2 regions of the Methylobacterium sp. WCS2018Hpa-22 genome follow, and region 1 is predicted to be linked to the other one. Evidence: riboswitches for the same ligand, from Rfam matches in the RefSeq annotation. Region 1 holds a riboswitch; the other holds the start of a gene.
The links. A riboswitch is a leader RNA that binds a small molecule or an ion and turns the genes downstream of it on or off. The one in region 1 is predicted to bind thiamine pyrophosphate.

Region 1 (8,586 bases):
ACGATCTCTATGTGCACATCGCCGGTATCGATATCGTCCGTACCGGCGAGAGCGACTTCTTCGTGCTCGAGGACAATGCCCGCACGCCGTCCGGCGTCTCGTACATGCTGGAGAACCGGGAAGTGATGCTGCGGCTCTTCCCCGAATTGTTTTCGCGCCATCGCGTGGCGCCGGTGGAGAATTATCCGGATTCCCTGCTCGCGACCCTACGCAGCCTGGCCCCGCAGACTGCGACCCGAGATCCCTCCGTCGTATTGCTCACCCCCGGTCGCTACAATTCGGCTTTCTACGAACACTCCTTCCTGGCCGACAAGCTTGGCGTCGATCTGGTGGAGGCATCTGACCTCTTCACCAAGGACGACGTCGTCTACATGCGCACCACGGAAGGCCCGCGCCGAGTCGATGTCATCTACCGCCGCCTGGACGACGATTTCCTCGACCCCCTGGTGTTTCGCCCCGATTCGGTTCTCGGTGTGCCCGGCCTCATGAATGCCTATGAGCGCGGGACGGTAACCCTTGCCAACGCGGTCGGCACCGGTATCGCGGACGACAAGGCGGTCTACAGCTACATGCCGGAGATCGTGAAATTCTTCACCGGCGAGGAGCCCATCCTTCACAACGTGCCGACATACCGGTGCCGCGAAAAGGAGGCCTTCTCCTACGTGATGGATAATCTGGCCGATCTCGTCGTGAAGGAAGTCAACGGGTCGGGGGGCTACGGCATGCTGGTCGGTCCGCATGCCACGAAGCGGGAAATCGAAGATTTCGGGCGCAAGCTCCGCCACTCACCGGATGGGTTCATCGCCCAGCCGACCCTTGCTCTCTCAACGTGCCCAACATTCGTTGCATCCGGCGTCGCACCGCGCCACGTCGATCTGCGACCGTTCGTGTTATGCGGCTCCGACGAAATCAGGATCGTTCCCGGCGGTCTGACACGTGTTGCCCTCAAGGAAGGGTCGCTCGTCGTCAATTCGAGCCAGGGCGGTGGCACCAAAGACACTTGGGTACTCGACGCCTGACATCACGTTCGAACTCACCTCGCGCGAGAGGTGGATCGTTTTCTCGTCTATCGCCTTAACGGAAGCCCATGCTGTCCCGGACCGCCGACAATCTTTACTGGCTCTCGCGCTACGCCGAGCGGGCCGAATTCGTGGCTCGCATCCTCGATGCGGCTCACCGGCTCGCGGCCCTGCCGTCGAGCTACGGCGGTGGCGAGACCAACGAATGGGCGTCGGCACTGGCTTCGGCGGGAGACCCGGAAGTGTTCAAGACGCTTTATGACAGCGTCAACGAAGCGACCGTGTGCAACTTCCTGGCTTTCTCACCGCACAACCCTTCTTCGATCCGCTCCTGCATCGAGACGGCGCGAGAAAACGCGAGGTCCGTGCGTACTGCACTGACCACGGAAATGTGGGACGCGATCAACGGTGCCTGGCTCGAACTGCGCAACTACGAAGGTCGTGACCTCACTCGCGATGAGTTCAGCCGTTTCCTCGAATGGGTGAAAGGTGTGTCCCTCGCGTTCGACGGCTCAGCCTATCGTACGATGCTACGGAACGACGCCTATTGGTTCACAAGACTCGGCACCGCCATTGAGCGGGCGGATAATACCGCCCGTATCCTTGATGTGAAATACCGTATTCTTCTGCCGGCCACTGAGAAAGTCGGTGGAAGCCTTGATTATTTCCAATGGACTACGATCCTTCGTGAGGTTTCGGCTTTTAACGCTTATCATTGGGTTTACCGTGAAAGCGTCAAACCGCTTCTGGTCGCCGACCTGCTCATTCTGAACCGGCAGATGCCGCGCTCCCTGACAAATTGCTACGGCATGCTGGTGGAGCATCTCGATCTCATCGCCGACGCCTATGGCAGGCGTGGGGCTAGTCAGCGATTGGCCAGCAACACTCTCGCACGCCTTGAAAGCGAGAATATCGACCGGGTCTTCCGGTCGGGGCTACACGAGTTTGTCACCGCCTTTATCGTCGAGAACAATCGCCTCGGCGCGGCCGTCATCGAACAATATCTGGTGTAGGGTTCCGTCGAATCCTGAGCTCTGCAAGAGACGTCCATGCGCATCCGCGTTTTCCATGAGACCAACTACACTTACGAGCAGCCCGCTCGCGGCCTGATCCAACTCTTGCGTCTTCGTCCGCGTGACCATGACGGGCAATACGTCCGTCGCTGGCGGATCGAGCCGTCTGTGGATGGGCGGGTCAGCGAGCGCGAGGACGGCTTCGGTAATGTCACGCACTGGTTCACGGCGGACGAGCCTGCGGATGCCCTGACCATCCGGGTGACCGGCGAAGTCGACACCAACGAGATGCACGGGATCGTCCGCGGCACGGTGGAACGCCTTCCAGACGTTTTCTACCTGCGCGATTCCGATTTGGCGGTGGCCAATACCGAGCTTCAGGCGTTTGCCAAAAGCGTGGTCGACGAAGGGGATTCCTCAGTGCTCCCCTGCCTCCACCGTCTCCTTGCCGCTGTCTTCGACACGGTCGCGTTCGAGCCGGGTCCGGCCAGCGCCAGCACCACCGCTGCGCAATCCTTTGCCGCCGGAAAGGGCGTCTGCCAGGATCTCGCCCATATTTTCATCGCGGCCGCGCGACATCTCGAGATTCCTGCTCGCTACGTCTCGGGCTATTTCTTCCACGCCGAAGGCGGGGAGGACCAGGGAGCGGGGCATGCTTGGGCGGAAGCCCTGGTGCCCGGCCTTGGATGGGTAGGTTTCGACCCTGCAAATGGTATCGCTACGACCGAGGCGCATATCCGTGTCGCCATCGGGCTGGATTATTTGGGTGCGGCCCCGATCAGAGGCAGCCGGATGGGTGGCGGGACTGAAACGCTCGAAGTAAAGCTTCGCGTCGAACAGGTCCAAGCCGCCGTCCAGGTTTAATCTGTCGCATCGTGAGGCATGGCTCGAGATTCTCGGGCCATCGGGGGTATCGGTATCATGACCTATTGCGTCGGGCTCCTCGTCGAGGAAGGACTCGTGATGGTTGCCGATACCCGCACGAATGCGGGACTCGACGACATCTCGACCTATCGCAAGCTGCATCATTTCAACGTGCCGGGCGAACGGGTGATGATGCTGGCCTCGGCTGGCAATCTATCTGTGACGCAGTCGGTACTCAGCATGTTGGCCGAGGGCGTCTCTGGCGATGACGGCGAACCTACACTGAAGATCACCGAAACCACGACGATGTTTCAGGCGGCCCAGCTCATCGGCAAGGCGATCCGCCGTGTGCGTGCCATCGAGAAGGCCGGGTTCGAGGCAGCGAACCTGCGATTCTCCATCTCGCTGCTGTTCGGCGGTCAGATCGGCAATGAGCCGATGCGCCTGTTTCTCATCTACTCGGCCGGAAACTTCATCGAGTGCAGCACCGACGCACCGTTCCTTCAGATTGGTGAGCATAAATACGGCAAGCCCATCCTCGATCGGGCCGTGAAGTTCGAGACGGACCTCTATGACGCCCTGAAGGTGGGCCTCGTTTCCATGGATTCGACGATGCGTTCGAATCTGGGTGTGGGTTTGCCGATCGATATCGCCGTGTGCCGACGCGATGCCCTCGACCTTGAGGTGAGCCATCGGATCGAGGCAGGAGAGTCATATTTCCACGATTTACGGGAGCGGTGGTCGGCTGCTCTGCGCGCGGCGCACCGGGCTATCCCACGTCCTCCCTACGGGCCTGCCCCGCGCTAGCCCGGAGCCTCCCAGGCTTCGCGATAGGCACGTACCGCCCCCTCCGGATCCTTGGCCCTCATGACCCCGCCCATGATCGCAATTCCGGCAAAGCCGGCATTGCGGCAGGCGCGGGTATTCAGCGGGCTGATTCCCCCTAGGGCAAGGACCGGTATCTCACGCCTACGAGCAGATTGGAGCGCAGCCGGCCTCAGTGCGGGCCCGTATCCCGGCTTGCTTTGCGTCGCGAAAATTGGGCTAAGGGTCGCGTAGTCCACGCCCAGTTCAGCGGCCCTGTCGATCTCGGCTGGAGAATGGGCCGAGATGCCAACCAGGCATACGGATGGAAGTTGTTGCTTTGCCGAAAGGATATCCTCTCGCTTAGCGCCACCACCGAGATGGACACCGTCTGCTCCGATCGCACAGGCGAGCGCCACGTCTCCCCCCACAATGAAAGCGGCACCCATCCTACGCACCGGAATGATCAGGTCTCCGGCAAGGGATTGGCGAGAGGCCGCGTCGAGATCGCGGTCCCTGAACCAGATCCAGCGGACACCGCCGGTGAGGGCCGCCTCGACCCTTTCAACCAACGGGATGTCACTCCCCGTCCGGTCCGTTACGACGAGTAGACCGGATGGTTTCGGCGTCACGAGCCCACGAGACCGAGCTGCGGGCTCGACGGATCAGCGCGGCCTCGCTTAGGGATTCGCCCAGCAAGATGGGCAAGGCGACCGGCCTCGACCGCATGACGCATGGCGCGAGCCATGCGAACCGGATCGTCCGCTTTGGCCACAGCGGTATTGAGAAGACAGCCCGCCGCGCCGAGCTCCATGGCGACCACAGCATCGGAAGCGGTGCCGATTCCGGCATCGACAATGACCGGCACACTGGCCCGCCGACAGATCAACTCAAGATTAGCTGGGTTGGCGACCCCCATACCAGACCCGATCAGGGAGCCCATCGGCATCACCGCCGCGCAGCCGATATCAGCAAGCCGCTGACATACGACGGGGTCGTCATTGCAATAGGGCAGGACAACGAACCCATCATCGACGAGATGGCGACAAGCGGCCAGCAATTCGGACACGTCCGGGTAAAGCGTTTCCCGATCACCGATGACTTCGACCTTTATCCAGTTCGTATCGAGGGCTTCACGGGCGAGATCGGCGGTCATGATCGCATCGCGAGCAGTCTCGCAGCCAGCAGTATTGGGCAGGAAACGATAGCCCTTCAGGCGTCGCACGGTATCCGAACCATGGCCTTGCAGCGAGACGCGGCGAATCGAGGCGGTGACGACCTCTGCACCGGATGCTTCGACCGCATCGACCATGATGCTCTGCGTTGGATAACCAGCAGTGCCGATGAAAAGGCGGGAGCTCAAGGCCACGCCGGCGATGACCAATGCATCGTCCGCAGCAGTTTCGATCGTACGTCCGTTCATGATGATTGTCCTCCGGCTATCCGCCCTGCATGGCACGCACGATCTCGACCTTGTCGCCTTCCGTGATGTCGGTCGTCTCCCAATCCCGCCGGCGAACGACCGTGCCGTTCACCGCGATGGCAATGCCCTGCGGGCTCTCAATACCGGTCAGCTCCGCCTCGAGCCGGAAGAGCGCCGACACATCTCCGGCCTCGATCTCGCGAGGCTGTCCGTTGATGCTGATCTTCATGCGAAGGCCCTCCTCTCGCGCTGCTCAGATCGTTGGAATCGAGCGAGACCGAAACTGCTTGCGATATCGGGCAACGCGCCGGAGGTAACGAGCTCGGCCACGCAATCGGCCGTGGCTGGAGCGAGAAGATATCCGTTGCGGTGATGCCCGGTGGCGACCACGAGGCCAGGAGCCAGAGTATCGATGATCGGCGCATCGTCGTCGGAGGTTGGCCGAAAACCACTCCAGACCGCCTCGACCTCCATCTCCTCAATGCCGGGTAGAACCCGACGCGCTCCCTCTAACAACGCATAAAGACCACCGGCGGTGACGCCGGGGACGAAGCCGCAATCCTCGACCGTGGCGCCTATGATGAGATGGCCATCTGCCTTCGGGGCCATATGGACCTGCTCGGTCCAGACCATGTGCGAGAGATTGCCCGTCCGTGTTGTAGTCTTCAGCGCCAGAGATTGACCCCGCAACGGTCTCACCGGCAAAGCGAGTTCATCGGGAAGAAGGCTGGCGTCGCCGCTCCAGGCACCGGTTGCAAGGATCAGGGTCGCCGCCGAGATATGCCCGCGAGACGTGGCAGCACCGCAGACCCGGTCGCCTACCCAATCGAGCGCCCCCACTGCGCAGTGCTCGACGATTGTGACACCGGCAGCCTGATTGGCGCGGGTGAGCCCGGCCATCACGAGACGTGGATCGACCTGATGGTCGTCAGGGCAGAACAGACCAGCCGTCACGGAGGGGCGTAGGGTAGGCTCCAAAGCACGAACCTCCGACCCCGGCAACCAGCGGGCGGAAAGTCCGGACCGGATCTGCAGGTCGTGCCGAAATCGAAGGCGGTCGACCTCATCGCGACCGATGGCTACGACGAGAGTCCCCTCCTCCCGGTAGTCGATGCTGATACCCGAGGCGGCCTGGAGTTCGTCGCGAAAGCCCGGCCAGCGTGCCAGGCTCTCAAGCGCTAGAGGCAGTAGAGGATCCGAACCCGGCTCATGCTCCGCAGCCGGAGCCAGCATCCCCGTTGCGGCGAGGCTCGCGCCGACGCCGACGGTGTCGCGCTCGATGACCGTGACGCTCAGCCCGGCTTGAGCCAGACGCCACGCACAAGAGAGACCGATCAATCCGGCGCCCACAACGACGACATCGCTTCGGGTTGGCAACGCGTTGCTATCAATGACGATACCCGTCGCTCTCCGGGAACCAATGGTCGGGTTAGCTGAGACGTCCAAAAGGAACCTCCGCGATGCTTCGCAAAGATTGGTGTCCTTCAGCTCCGATCCGAAGCGTGCCGAGCTCCCTTCGAGAGAAACCCGCGGTCCAATCCCTACGCCGGTATGAGCCGGTTCAGGTTCAAAGGATTTCCGCGCCGCCCGGGCTCATGGCCCAAGCTCATCGGTTTCTCAGCCCCTTGACGGGGATCTCCCTGGAACGCCTATGATGTGGGTAACGATCGCGCCTCGGTCAATCCCCAGGGACGCCTTAGGATACAAGAACGTGTGTCAGACGAGCACAGGTGTTCTCCCGGGTCGATAGACGCCCATTGGTTCGGCGAATCCATCGAGGTCGTGTTCTCCGAGAGCTTCCGACTCGTCCCAGAGGAAATCGACGAACGGTTTCGACATGAGAAGCGGCTCTCCAAGCGTCTTGTTCAGGCGCGCGAGGCGGCTTGCAAGGTTCACATCGCGGCCGATGACGGTGAAGTCGAGCCGGGCGCCCGATCCGACATTCCCATAGGCCGCCTCACCATGGTGGAGGGCGATACCCGCAACGACGGGTTGAGCGAACCGACCAATGGCATTTGCTTCGTCGAGTGCGGCTAGGGCAGTTCGCGCTGCGATGAGTGCGCCTTTAGCGGCTCCGCCAAGGTCGTCGCCGCGTTCGCGGAAGATCGCCAGCAGCCCATCGCCGAGGTATTTCAACACTTCGCCACCCTCGCGCTCGACGGCCGGCACAAGGCAATCGAAGAAGATATTGAGGAGGTCCACAGCCTCTTCCGGTGTCATATTTGCCGAAATTTGGGTGTAGTCTCGCATATCTGCGAAAAAAATCGCAGATCGAATACGCTTTACTTGCCCCCGGCGGATATCACCGGAGAGAATCGCTCGGTGAGGCTCGTCACCGACATAAATTCGAAGAACCTGATCCAACGTCTTGTTGACGATCCGCATCTCCATCACTGCCGCCAGCGTGGGCATGACGAAACGGAGGATCGCGATGTCTTCGTCTCGAAAGCCGCCGACCGCGCGAGTTGCGAAGGTGATGCCGTTACGCGTGCCATTGGTAAAGAACAACGGCGCAACGATATAGTGAGTGTAACCTTCGGCCTTGAGTTCGGGAATGATCGAGTACCGTAGATCCTTCGTGTCATTCAGATCGACGATGAGCCATTCACCGGTCTCGTGGACGGTGAAGAACGGACTATCTCGATAGGCACGGTCGGATGCATCGCCGTGCGGGAACAAGCGGACCGTCGAGCCAGTCTCGCGCGTCCAAAAACGACCCACGCCTGAATACTCGGAGTGCAACGTGTCTATGGCGGTCGATGCGCGATCGACAGGGACACCGAGAGCGATCAACCGCTCAGACATCCCGGCCAGAAGATCATCCGCCTGCGGCAGACGAGCCCCCTCGCTCAAAAGCCAATCCCTGAGGGCGACACTCTCCTGCAGCGACCCGAACGGTACGTCATTCGCCTCCGACCCGTCTGCATCGGCAGTCGGCGGAGGATGGGGCGGACTAAGATCGAGCATGATGCCAAAGTGGGTCGGAGTGGGCGGGGCGACAACAGGTGCCGTCAAGTTCGTCACGAGTTCCCACGAAAATGTCGTCCTATTGGTGCCACGGTAATATGGAATTGGCCATCACCGGCCGATCGTGACGCCGATTTTCTATCTCTACCATCGGATCAGCCCATGCCTTTCGCACATCGCGTTGTCGCCCTCGTGATCGCCATGACGTGTACCGGGGTGGCAAAGGCCGAGCCTGTATCGCTTCCGGCCGCGAACACGCCATCCCGCGCGCAGGCTGCAGCAGGCGACGAGGCTCATGCTCGGACAACATCGAGCTTCTCCGAATCGAACGAAACCAGCAGCCGGCGCCAGGCAACCTTCAATGAACGGATCGCCCGGCGCGGTGAACGGGCTATCGCGTCCTTGTGCAATGGCTGTGGAACGGACGCATCTCGGCAAAAGCCCAGGGCCACCAATCCCGTAAATCCTATGGCGGGAGCCATCATGCCGGATGCAG
Region 2 (8,586 bases), on a different contig from region 1:
GCAGCTACACCCCGGCTCTGCTCCGGCCCTTCGGCATCGACCTGCCGATCTATCCGGTGAAGGGGTATTCCCTCACCCTGCCGGTCACCAATATCGACGCCGCCCCGGTCTCGACGGTGATGGACGAGACCTACAAGGTCGCGATCACCCGGCTCGGCGACCGCATCCGGGTCGGCGGCACCGCCGAGCTCGCCGGTTTCAGCGCGGTCCTGCGGGGACCGCGCCGGGAAACCCTGGTCCGCTCCGTCGGCGACCTGTTCCCGGCGGGCGGCGATCTCTCGCAGGCAAAGTTCTGGACCGGCCTGCGGCCGATGACGCCGGACGGCACGCCCATCGTCGGCGGAACGCGCCTGTCGAACCTTTACACCAACACCGGCCACGGCACCCTGGGCTGGACCATGGCCTGCGGCTCGGGCCGGGTGCTGGCCGACCTCATATCCGGCCGCACGCCGGACATCGCCACCCCGGACCTCGCCGTCAGCCGCTACGCACGCGGAGCCTGACAACGGGGTAATGCCCTCTCGCGCCGGGCGCGAGAGGGTGAGGCGAGGCGGCCTATTCGGCCGCGTCGACGTAGAGCTTGCCGCCCTCGGCCTGGAACTCGGCGGATTTGGCCGCCATTCCCGCTTCGCGTTCGGCCTGGCTCATGGGCGTCGCCTCGCCCAACACCTGACCGGCCGCCTCCATGGCGAGCACCTCGGCGCGCAGATCCTGCGTGATCTTCATCGAGCAGAATTTGGGGCCGCACATCGAGCAGAAATGCGCAACCTTGTGGGCGTCCTTCGGCAGGGTCTCGTCGTGATAGGCGCGCGCCGTGTCGGGATCCAGCGACAGGTTGAACTGGTCCTCCCAGCGGAAGTCGAACCGGGCGCGTGACAGGGCGTCGTCACGCAGCTGCGCCGCCGGATGGCCCTTGGCAAGATCGGCGGCATGGGCCGCGATCTTGTAGGTGATGACGCCTTCCTTGACGTCATCGCGGTTGGGCAGGCCGAGATGCTCCTTCGGGGTGACGTAGCAGAGCATGGCGCAGCCGAACCAGCCGATCATGGCCGCGCCGATGCCCGAGGTGATGTGGTCGTAACCGGGGGCGATGTCGGTGGTCAGCGGGCCGAGGGTGTAGAACGGCGCCTCGCCGCACTCCTCCAGCTGCTTTTCCATGTTCACCTTGATCTTGTGCATCGGCACGTGGCCGGGGCCCTCGATCATGGTCTGGCAGCCCTTGTCCCAGGCGATCTTCGTCAGCTCGCCGAGGGTCTCGAGTTCCGCAAACTGCGCCGCGTCGTTGGCATCCGCGATGGAGCCAGGGCGCAGGCCGTCGCCTAGCGAGAACGAGACGTCGTAGGCCCTCATGATGTCGCAGATCTCGTCGAACCGCTCGTAGAGGAACGATTCCCGGTGACCGGCGAGGCACCAGCGCGCCATGATCGAGCCGCCTCGGCTGACAATGCCGGTGACCCGGCGCGCGGTGAGCGGCACATGGGCGAGGCGGACGCCCGCATGGATGGTGAAGTAATCGATGCCCTGCTCGGCCTGCTCGATGAGGGTATCCTTGAAGACCTCCCAGTCGAGCTTCAGCGGATCGCCGCCGACCTTCTCCAGCGCCTGGTAGATCGGCACGGTGCCGATGGGCACGGGCGAGTTGCGCACGATCCACGAGCGGATGTTGTGGATGTTTCGACCAGTGGAGAGGTCCATCACCGTGTCGGCGCCCCAGCGGGTCGCCCAGACCAGTTTCTCCACCTCTTCCGCTGCCGACGAGGTCACGGCCGAATTGCCGATATTGGCGTTGATCTTGACGAGGAAGTTGCGGCCGATCGCCATCGGCTCCACCTCGGGGTGGTTGATGTTGGCCGGGATGATGGCGCGGCCGCGCGCCACCTCGTCGCGCACGAATTCGGGGGTGATGAAAGCGGGGAGCGAGGCACCGAAGCTGTTGCCGTCGGCCAGCGCGGTCTGCGCGCCTTCCAGCATCGTCTCGCGGGCGAGGTTTTCGCGGTGGGCGACGTAGATCATCTCCTCGGTGATGATCCCGGCTTTGGCGAACTCGTACTGCGTCACCATCTGGCCGGGGCCGGCCTTGCGGATCTGGCGCGTCGCCGGACAGGGGGCGACGAGCTTGTCCTCCGGCACGAAGCCGTTGTCCTCGGGCTTGACCGCGCGCGGCGTGATCGTGGCGTAGCCGCGCTTGGCGATCCACGGGTCGCGCAATAGGGGCAGGCCGGCATTCAGGTCGATCCGGGCATCGGTCTCGGTATAGGGGCCAGACGGATCGTAGACCCGCACCGGCGCCTCCTTCGGATCACTCAACGTGACCTCGCGGAACGGCACCCGGATGTCGTCACGGCCAGCCACGCTCGCATAGACCTTGCGCGAGCCCATGATCGGGCCGGTGGTCACCGCTTGCGGCTGCCCCTTGGCGGGTTCTTGTCCGGAAAGGTTTTTGGGAAGGACGGGTGCGTTCATATCGGATTCGCTCCTGGCGTGGGAGGCGATCCGGTTCGCAACGGTACGTCAGGACGACGGGCACCCGCTCGTTTTGAGCAGACAACCCAAGCGTAGTTCCCGTCCCTCCGCCGGTATGAGCCGGATCAGGTTCAAGGGTCAGGGCTGCGGCCCTATCTCAGCCCCCTATGCGGGGCCCCCCTCGGAACGATTCGAAAGTCTGCGTTCGCCGCGCCTTTGTCAATCGCCGGAGCCGACATCCCCACCCGAATGCAAGGACTCACACCACGGCAACGATGACGTCGCGCCGATCGCGGATCGTTCGGGTCGGGCCGTTAAGCTCTCCGCGACCGTAGTGTTCGATTTCATCCGCAAGCACAGTCCATTTTCGGTGCGGCATATTTCAGTCCGTCAAAGGCCCTCCCATAATGGAGCCTTCCCTGCTGACGGCGCGTTGTCAGTCATCAATTCCAAAAGACAAACAGGCTGGCGTTCCATGAACAAACTCATTCTCGCATCCGCCGCATTGCTCGGCGCGGTCGCGTTCGTTCCGACAACCGCCGACGCTCGCGGAGGCGGCTGGGGTGGTGGCGGTGGTGGCGGTGGCATGAGTCGTGGCGGCGGTGGGCTCGCCGCGGGTGGTGCAGGCGGCGGCTGGGGCGGCGGTGGAATGAGCCGTGGAGGCGCTGGCGGCGCGGGACTCGCGGCTGCGGGCGGTGGTGGGCGAGGCTGGGGCGGTGGCGGCTTGAGCCGTGGCGGTGCTGGCGGCGGTCCCGCTGCCGTGGGGGGCGCTGGCCAGGGAGGCTGGGGCGGTGGACGCGGACAGGGCGGGATCGCTGCCGGTCCGAACTCCGGCGGTGGCTTCAACCGTGGCGGCTACGGTCATCACCGCGGGTATGGCTACAATCGTGGCTACGGCCGGGGATACGGCTACGGCGGACTCGGTCTTGGTTTGGGGCTAGGCTTGGCTGGAGCCGGAATCGGTTACGGCTATGGCAGCGGTTACTACGATAACGGTGGCTATTACGGCGGCGGCTATGCCCCAGCCTATTATGGTGGCGCCGTCGAGGTTCAGCAGGATGTCGGCGGGTCCGATCAGGACGTCGCCTACTGCATCCAGCGCTTCCGCTCCTACGATCAGCGATCGGGCACCTATCTGGGCAATGACGGTCAGCGTCACCGCTGCCCGCAATAACAACTGCACGGAAGACCTGCACCAAGAGCGAAGACATTTCAGCCTCATCCGACAAGAGAAGCCCCGCATCACTCGTTGCGGGGCTTCGTCGCATCTGGGCCCAGTGGCGCCTGCCTTACTTATCCGCGCCGTCTTTGCCATCGGTCCATCGGCGGAGATGATGATCTATACCTGACGACCCCGCCTCCACCCCGTTCGAGGGTCTGGGTCTAGGAACGGCGGTCGCAGCGAGGAGGGATCTTCCGGGGCTGCTCGGCATGGCGTAACGCCACGTCATGGTGGCTTCCGGTTCTCTCCTCGCTCCCGACGACATCGCCCACGTCATTCAGGTCGCGCTCGCTCCCGCTTTCCTGCTGACGGCGCTGGCGACGCTGCTCAATGTCTTCTCAACGCGCCTTGGGCGGGTGGCCGACCGTGTCGATGATGCCGCCGCCAGCTTGCAGAAGGCGGATGCGACCGAGGCGGCGCACCTGTCGCGCCAACTGACCTATCTGCGTCAGCGCTCCTTCATGCTCGATGTGGCTGTGGTGCTGGCCTGTTTCGGCAGCATCATGACCGGCATCGCGGTGCTCACGCTTTTCGTCGGGGCCTTGCGCGATGCCGCCACGGCCTCCGTCTTGTTCGGATGCTTCGGCGTCGCCCTGGTCTGCACGGTGGCGGCCATCGTCGCCTTCCTTCTCGAGATCCTAATGGCGGGCCGCCGTATCAGGGACGAGGTCGACCGCCAGACGGTGCAGGCCTCGGATCGGGAAGCGTCTGGACCCGATCTCCCATAGCGATCGCCGCGAACAGCACGGGCTTGATCCAATGTTGCGGACCGCCACCTGCGGCTTCAATCCTCGACGATCCCCTCGCCATGCGCGTCGAGCCAGCGAATTGCGCCGCTGAGGTCGAAGCCCCGTTCCCGGCCATAGGCCGCGACGTCATCGCGCCTCAAGCGTCCCGCCAACACCTCGCTCAAAGCCCAGAGGGTGAGCGAGCGGGTACCACTACGACAATGCGCGAGGACTGGGCCGGGCGCCCCTTCCACGGCGTCGCGGAACTGCGCGATGTCGTCGAGTGTGATGTCTGGGCCGGTAACCGGAAGATGGAGATAGGCCAGCCCCGCCGCCCTAGCAGCTGCGGCTTCGGCCTCCGTGCCCAATTGGCCGGGTTCTTCCCCCTCGGGCCTGTTGTTGATCAGCAGAGCGAACCCTTTTCCCGCCAAGTCGGCGATCTCGGCTTCGTTCGGCTGGCCGGAGACCGAAAGTCGGGATTCGATGGAGGTGATGGTCATGGAAGATCGTCCTTGGGGCTGCCTTGCGGCTCCGTTGGCGCTGCACGGACCCGCCACAGATCGTGTCCGTTCCGTGCGGCACAAGCGGGGCAGGCTGATTCCACCGCACGGCCCGCCTTGAACCCGGGATGGGTCTCGTCCGTTTCCGGTCTGATCCTCAACCCGCCTTCAGGATGACCACCATGGCCGATGCAAGACAGATCGTCGACGCGCTCGTGCGCTCACGCAAGGGCGGGATCGCCGCCACGGCCGCCCTCGGTGGGCTCGCCCTCGTCGCGGGCCTGGCTCTTCGAGCACTCCGTCCTTCCCATGAGCCCGAAACCCCCGATCTCAGCCAAGTCGGCGAGGACGAGGCCCGCATCATGCTGCGCGCCATGGTGGCGGCGACCTTGGCCGACGGCATCGTGGACACGCAGGAGCGCCAGCGCCTCGACGAGGCGGTAGAGGCGGCCGGTATCGACAAGGATGGCCGCGCCTGGCTCGAAAAGGAGCTGGCCGACCCGGCCGAGATCGACGAACTCGCCGAACGCGTGGATTCGCCGGAGAAGGGTGCCCGCCTCTATGCGGCAGCGCGTCTGGCCATCGATGCCGATACGCTGCAGGAGCGGGAGTTCCTGAAGCGATTGGCCGAGGCCCTGGACGTCTCGCAGGACGTGGCGGCGAGGGTCGATGCCGGGCTCGAAAATGCCTGATGGAGAGCGATGTCGCGGGAGTTGACGCGCTCCGTACCGGCCCGATGGGGAAGTGCTACTTCCCCATCCATTCGTGCCCTGCCACCAGCGCCTCAACCGATCGTGTCCAGGTGCCGGGCTGGTCGGTGGCGCCGGTGCCGAGTGCCCGCTGGACCATGACGCTGTCGCTCCAGCGGCCGTACTTGTAGCCCACCGCCGGCAACAGGCCGACACGGACGAAGCCGCAGGTCTCGTGGAGCCGCAGGGACGCTTCGTTCTGCGCGTCGATATAGCCGATCATCTGGCGGTAGCCACCGGCGGCGCAGGCCTCGATCAAAGCCGGCAGCAGGCGTCGCCCGATGCCGGCGTTCAGGTGCTCGTGATGAACGTAGATCGAGTGCTTGAGCGTGTAGCGATAGGCCGGGCGCTTCCGGAACGGGACAGCGTAAGCGTAGCCCGCCACCACCCCATCGCGGTCGGCCACAAGATGCGGCAGACGCCTCTTGCGCATGGCCTTGCGGCGGCGCTTGAGGTCGTCGGGATGGAGCGGATCCGCTTCGAAATCCCCCACATCACCTACGCCCCGCCGAATATGGTGAGCGTAGATCGCCACCATGGCCGGCACGTCCGCATCCGAGGAGGGCCGGATGATGATCCCGGTATCGGAGGCGGCGGGCGGCCCTTCCGGATTCACGGGCGATTCTCGCGCATGACATAGGTGTAGAAGCGGATGGTCCCATCGGGATCGACGTTGCGGAACACGCCCTGAATCTCGGCCTCGAAGCCCGGGAACAGGTTCGCGGAGCGCTCGAACATCTTGAAGTAGTCCAGCATGGGTTTCGCCCGTTCGTCCAGTCGTTCGCCCGGCAGCACCGTGCCGATGCCCGGCGGGTAGACTAGAAGCAAGGTCGTCGCCACGCGACCTTCCGCTTCCGCGATCGGCACGTAATCGACGTTGTTGCGGGTGAGCTGCTGCACCGCCTCCTTCGGAGTCATGACCATCTCGGGCAGGTGGCCGGGTTCGAACTGCTTGCGTTGAAGGGTGCTGGTGCCGTGCTCGCGGTGGAAGGCGTGGAAATCCGCGCAGAGGTCGCGCAGGCGTACGCCCTTGTAGCGGTTCGGCCGGCGCCGGACGAATTCCGGCATGGCATCCTCGAGCGGCACATTCTCGTCATGCAGGCGCTTGAAGGCCACGAGGCCGGAGATGAGCGTGCCGGCCTTGGAGGATTCGACGCCCGGCGTCAGCAGGAATAGGAGCGAGTTGAGGTCGTTCTTCTCCGGCACGATGCGGTTTTCGCGCAGGTACTGGGCCACGATGGGCGCGGGCACGCCGTGCTCGGCATATTCCCCCGTGCGCCGGTCGAAGCCGGGGGTGAGCACGGTGAGCTTGTTCGGGTCGGTCATGGCGTAGTTCGGCGCCACATGGTTGAAGCCGTGCCAGGCGGCACCGGGGGTCAGCTCCCAGTATTTCGCGTCGCTGGCGAGCTCGTCCGTCGAGACGCTCTCCCACGGCACCTTGCCCTCCGGGCCCTTCACCGTGTCCGGCACGAAGGGGTCGAAGAACCAGCGGCGCAGAGGATCGCCCTCCTTCTCCTCGAATTCGCGGCGGATGGCACGGACCTTCTTGCGCCATTCGATGCCGAGCCGGATCGTGTCGTCCCACAGGACGACGCCCGAGCGGCCCTTCATCATCTGCGCGCCGACATCGAGCGAGGCGAAGAGCGGGTAGAACGGCGAGGTCGAGGCGTGGACGAGGAAGGTCTCGTTGAAGCGCCGGTGCTCGATGCGCCGGGTCTGGCCGCGAATATGGCTGTCCTTGGTATGGATCTGCGAGGCTTGTGAGAAGCTCGCCAGCTGCTTGTGGGTCGATTGCGTGGCGATGATGCCGGGCGAGGTCTCGTCGAGGCCCTTCAGTCCCATGGCGAAGCGGCCGGCGAAGAGGGGGTGGAACTTCATGAAGCCCGCCCAGGCCTCGTCGAACAGGATGTAGTCGCAGAGATGCCCGATCTTCTCGAGGATCATCTGCGCGTTGTAGATGGTGCCGTCATAGGTGCACTGCTCCACCACCGCCACGCGGAACGGGCGCTCGCGCTTCCAGGCTTCCTTGTCGGTGATGAGGGGGTTGGTGCGGATCTTCTCACGGATGGCCGCCTCGTCGAGGGCCTCGTGATACATCGGGCCGATCAGGCCGAAGCAGTTGCGGTCGGTCTCCAGGAAGACCGGAACCGCGCCGCCGAGGAACAGGGCGCCGTGATGGGCCGCCTTGTGGTTGTTGCGGTCGAACAGGACGAGGTCGCCCTCCGCCACCAGGGCCGAGAGCACGATCTTGTTGGAGGCCGAGGTGCCGTTGAGGACGAAATAGGTCTTCTCGGCGCCGAAGATGACGGCGGCTTCTTTCTGCGCCTTCAAGGCCGGGCCTTCGTGGACCAGAAGGTCGCCGAGATCGAGCACGGAATTGTCGAGGTCGTCGCGGAACACGGCCTCGCCGAGATGCTCCACGAAGATACGCCCGATCGGCGAGCGGTTGTAGAAGATGCCGCCGTTATGGCCCGGGCAGGTCCAGAGCTGGTTGCCCTGCTCTGCGTAATCGACCAGCGCGCCGAAGAACGGCGTCTTCAGGGTCTCGGCATATTGCTTCACGCGGCTCACCAGGCCGCGGGCGATGTAGTCAGGGGTCTCTTCGGCCAGGAAGATGTAGCCGTCGATGAAGTCGAGCACTTCGACGGGGATGTCCTCCAGGCGCTTGCGGCGGACCATGATGACGATGGGCATTTCGAGCCCGCGCTTCCGCATCAGGTTGATGAGGGCAGCCGCTTTGCCGTCGAGGCCGCGCTTGCCCCAATCGACCACCATGCAGCCGATGGCGGCATCGGTCTGGACCGCGATGGCTGCGTCCTCCACGCGGCGGGCGCGGACCACTTCGAAGCCGAGCTTCTCCACAGAGCCAATGATCTGCTGGACGCGCACGCCCTCGAGGTCGTCCGGGTCGAAGTTAGGCGCGC

Region 2: linked by a shared signal. The riboswitch ahead of thiC (phosphomethylpyrimidine synthase ThiC) and the one ahead of thiO (glycine oxidase ThiO) in region 1 are both predicted to bind thiamine pyrophosphate.

Annotation. Positions count from the first base shown of each region.
Region 1 covers NZ_JAVTJA010000006.1:199,163-207,748, reverse strand. Annotated here, with positions in the region: gene RQI43_RS10325 (circularly permuted type 2 ATP-grasp protein) at 1-1,019, shown strand, start outside; gene RQI43_RS10320 (alpha-E domain-containing protein) at 1,088-2,032, shown strand; gene RQI43_RS10315 (transglutaminase family protein) at 2,069-2,896, shown strand; gene RQI43_RS10310 (hypothetical protein) at 2,954-3,703, shown strand; gene RQI43_RS10305 (thiamine phosphate synthase) at 3,700-4,332, opposite strand; gene RQI43_RS10300 (thiazole synthase) at 4,329-5,123, opposite strand; gene thiS (sulfur carrier protein ThiS) at 5,140-5,352, opposite strand; gene thiO (glycine oxidase ThiO) at 5,349-6,569, opposite strand; TPP riboswitch at 6,644-6,774, opposite strand; gene RQI43_RS10285 (adenylate/guanylate cyclase domain-containing protein) at 6,840-8,090, opposite strand; gene RQI43_RS10280 (hypothetical protein) at 8,253-8,586, shown strand, end outside.
Region 2 covers NZ_JAVTJA010000011.1:7,532-16,117, reverse strand. Annotated here, with positions in the region: gene RQI43_RS15530 (D-amino acid dehydrogenase) at 1-503, shown strand, start outside; gene thiC (phosphomethylpyrimidine synthase ThiC) at 556-2,463, opposite strand; TPP riboswitch at 2,549-2,655, opposite strand; gene RQI43_RS15520 (BA14K family protein) at 2,939-3,637, shown strand; gene RQI43_RS15515 (DUF2721 domain-containing protein) at 3,913-4,413, shown strand; gene RQI43_RS15510 (TIGR01244 family sulfur transferase) at 4,470-4,913, opposite strand; gene RQI43_RS15505 (DUF533 domain-containing protein) at 5,096-5,605, shown strand; gene RQI43_RS15500 (GNAT family N-acetyltransferase) at 5,661-6,278, opposite strand; gene RQI43_RS15495 (Orn/Lys/Arg decarboxylase N-terminal domain-containing protein) at 6,275-8,586, opposite strand, start outside.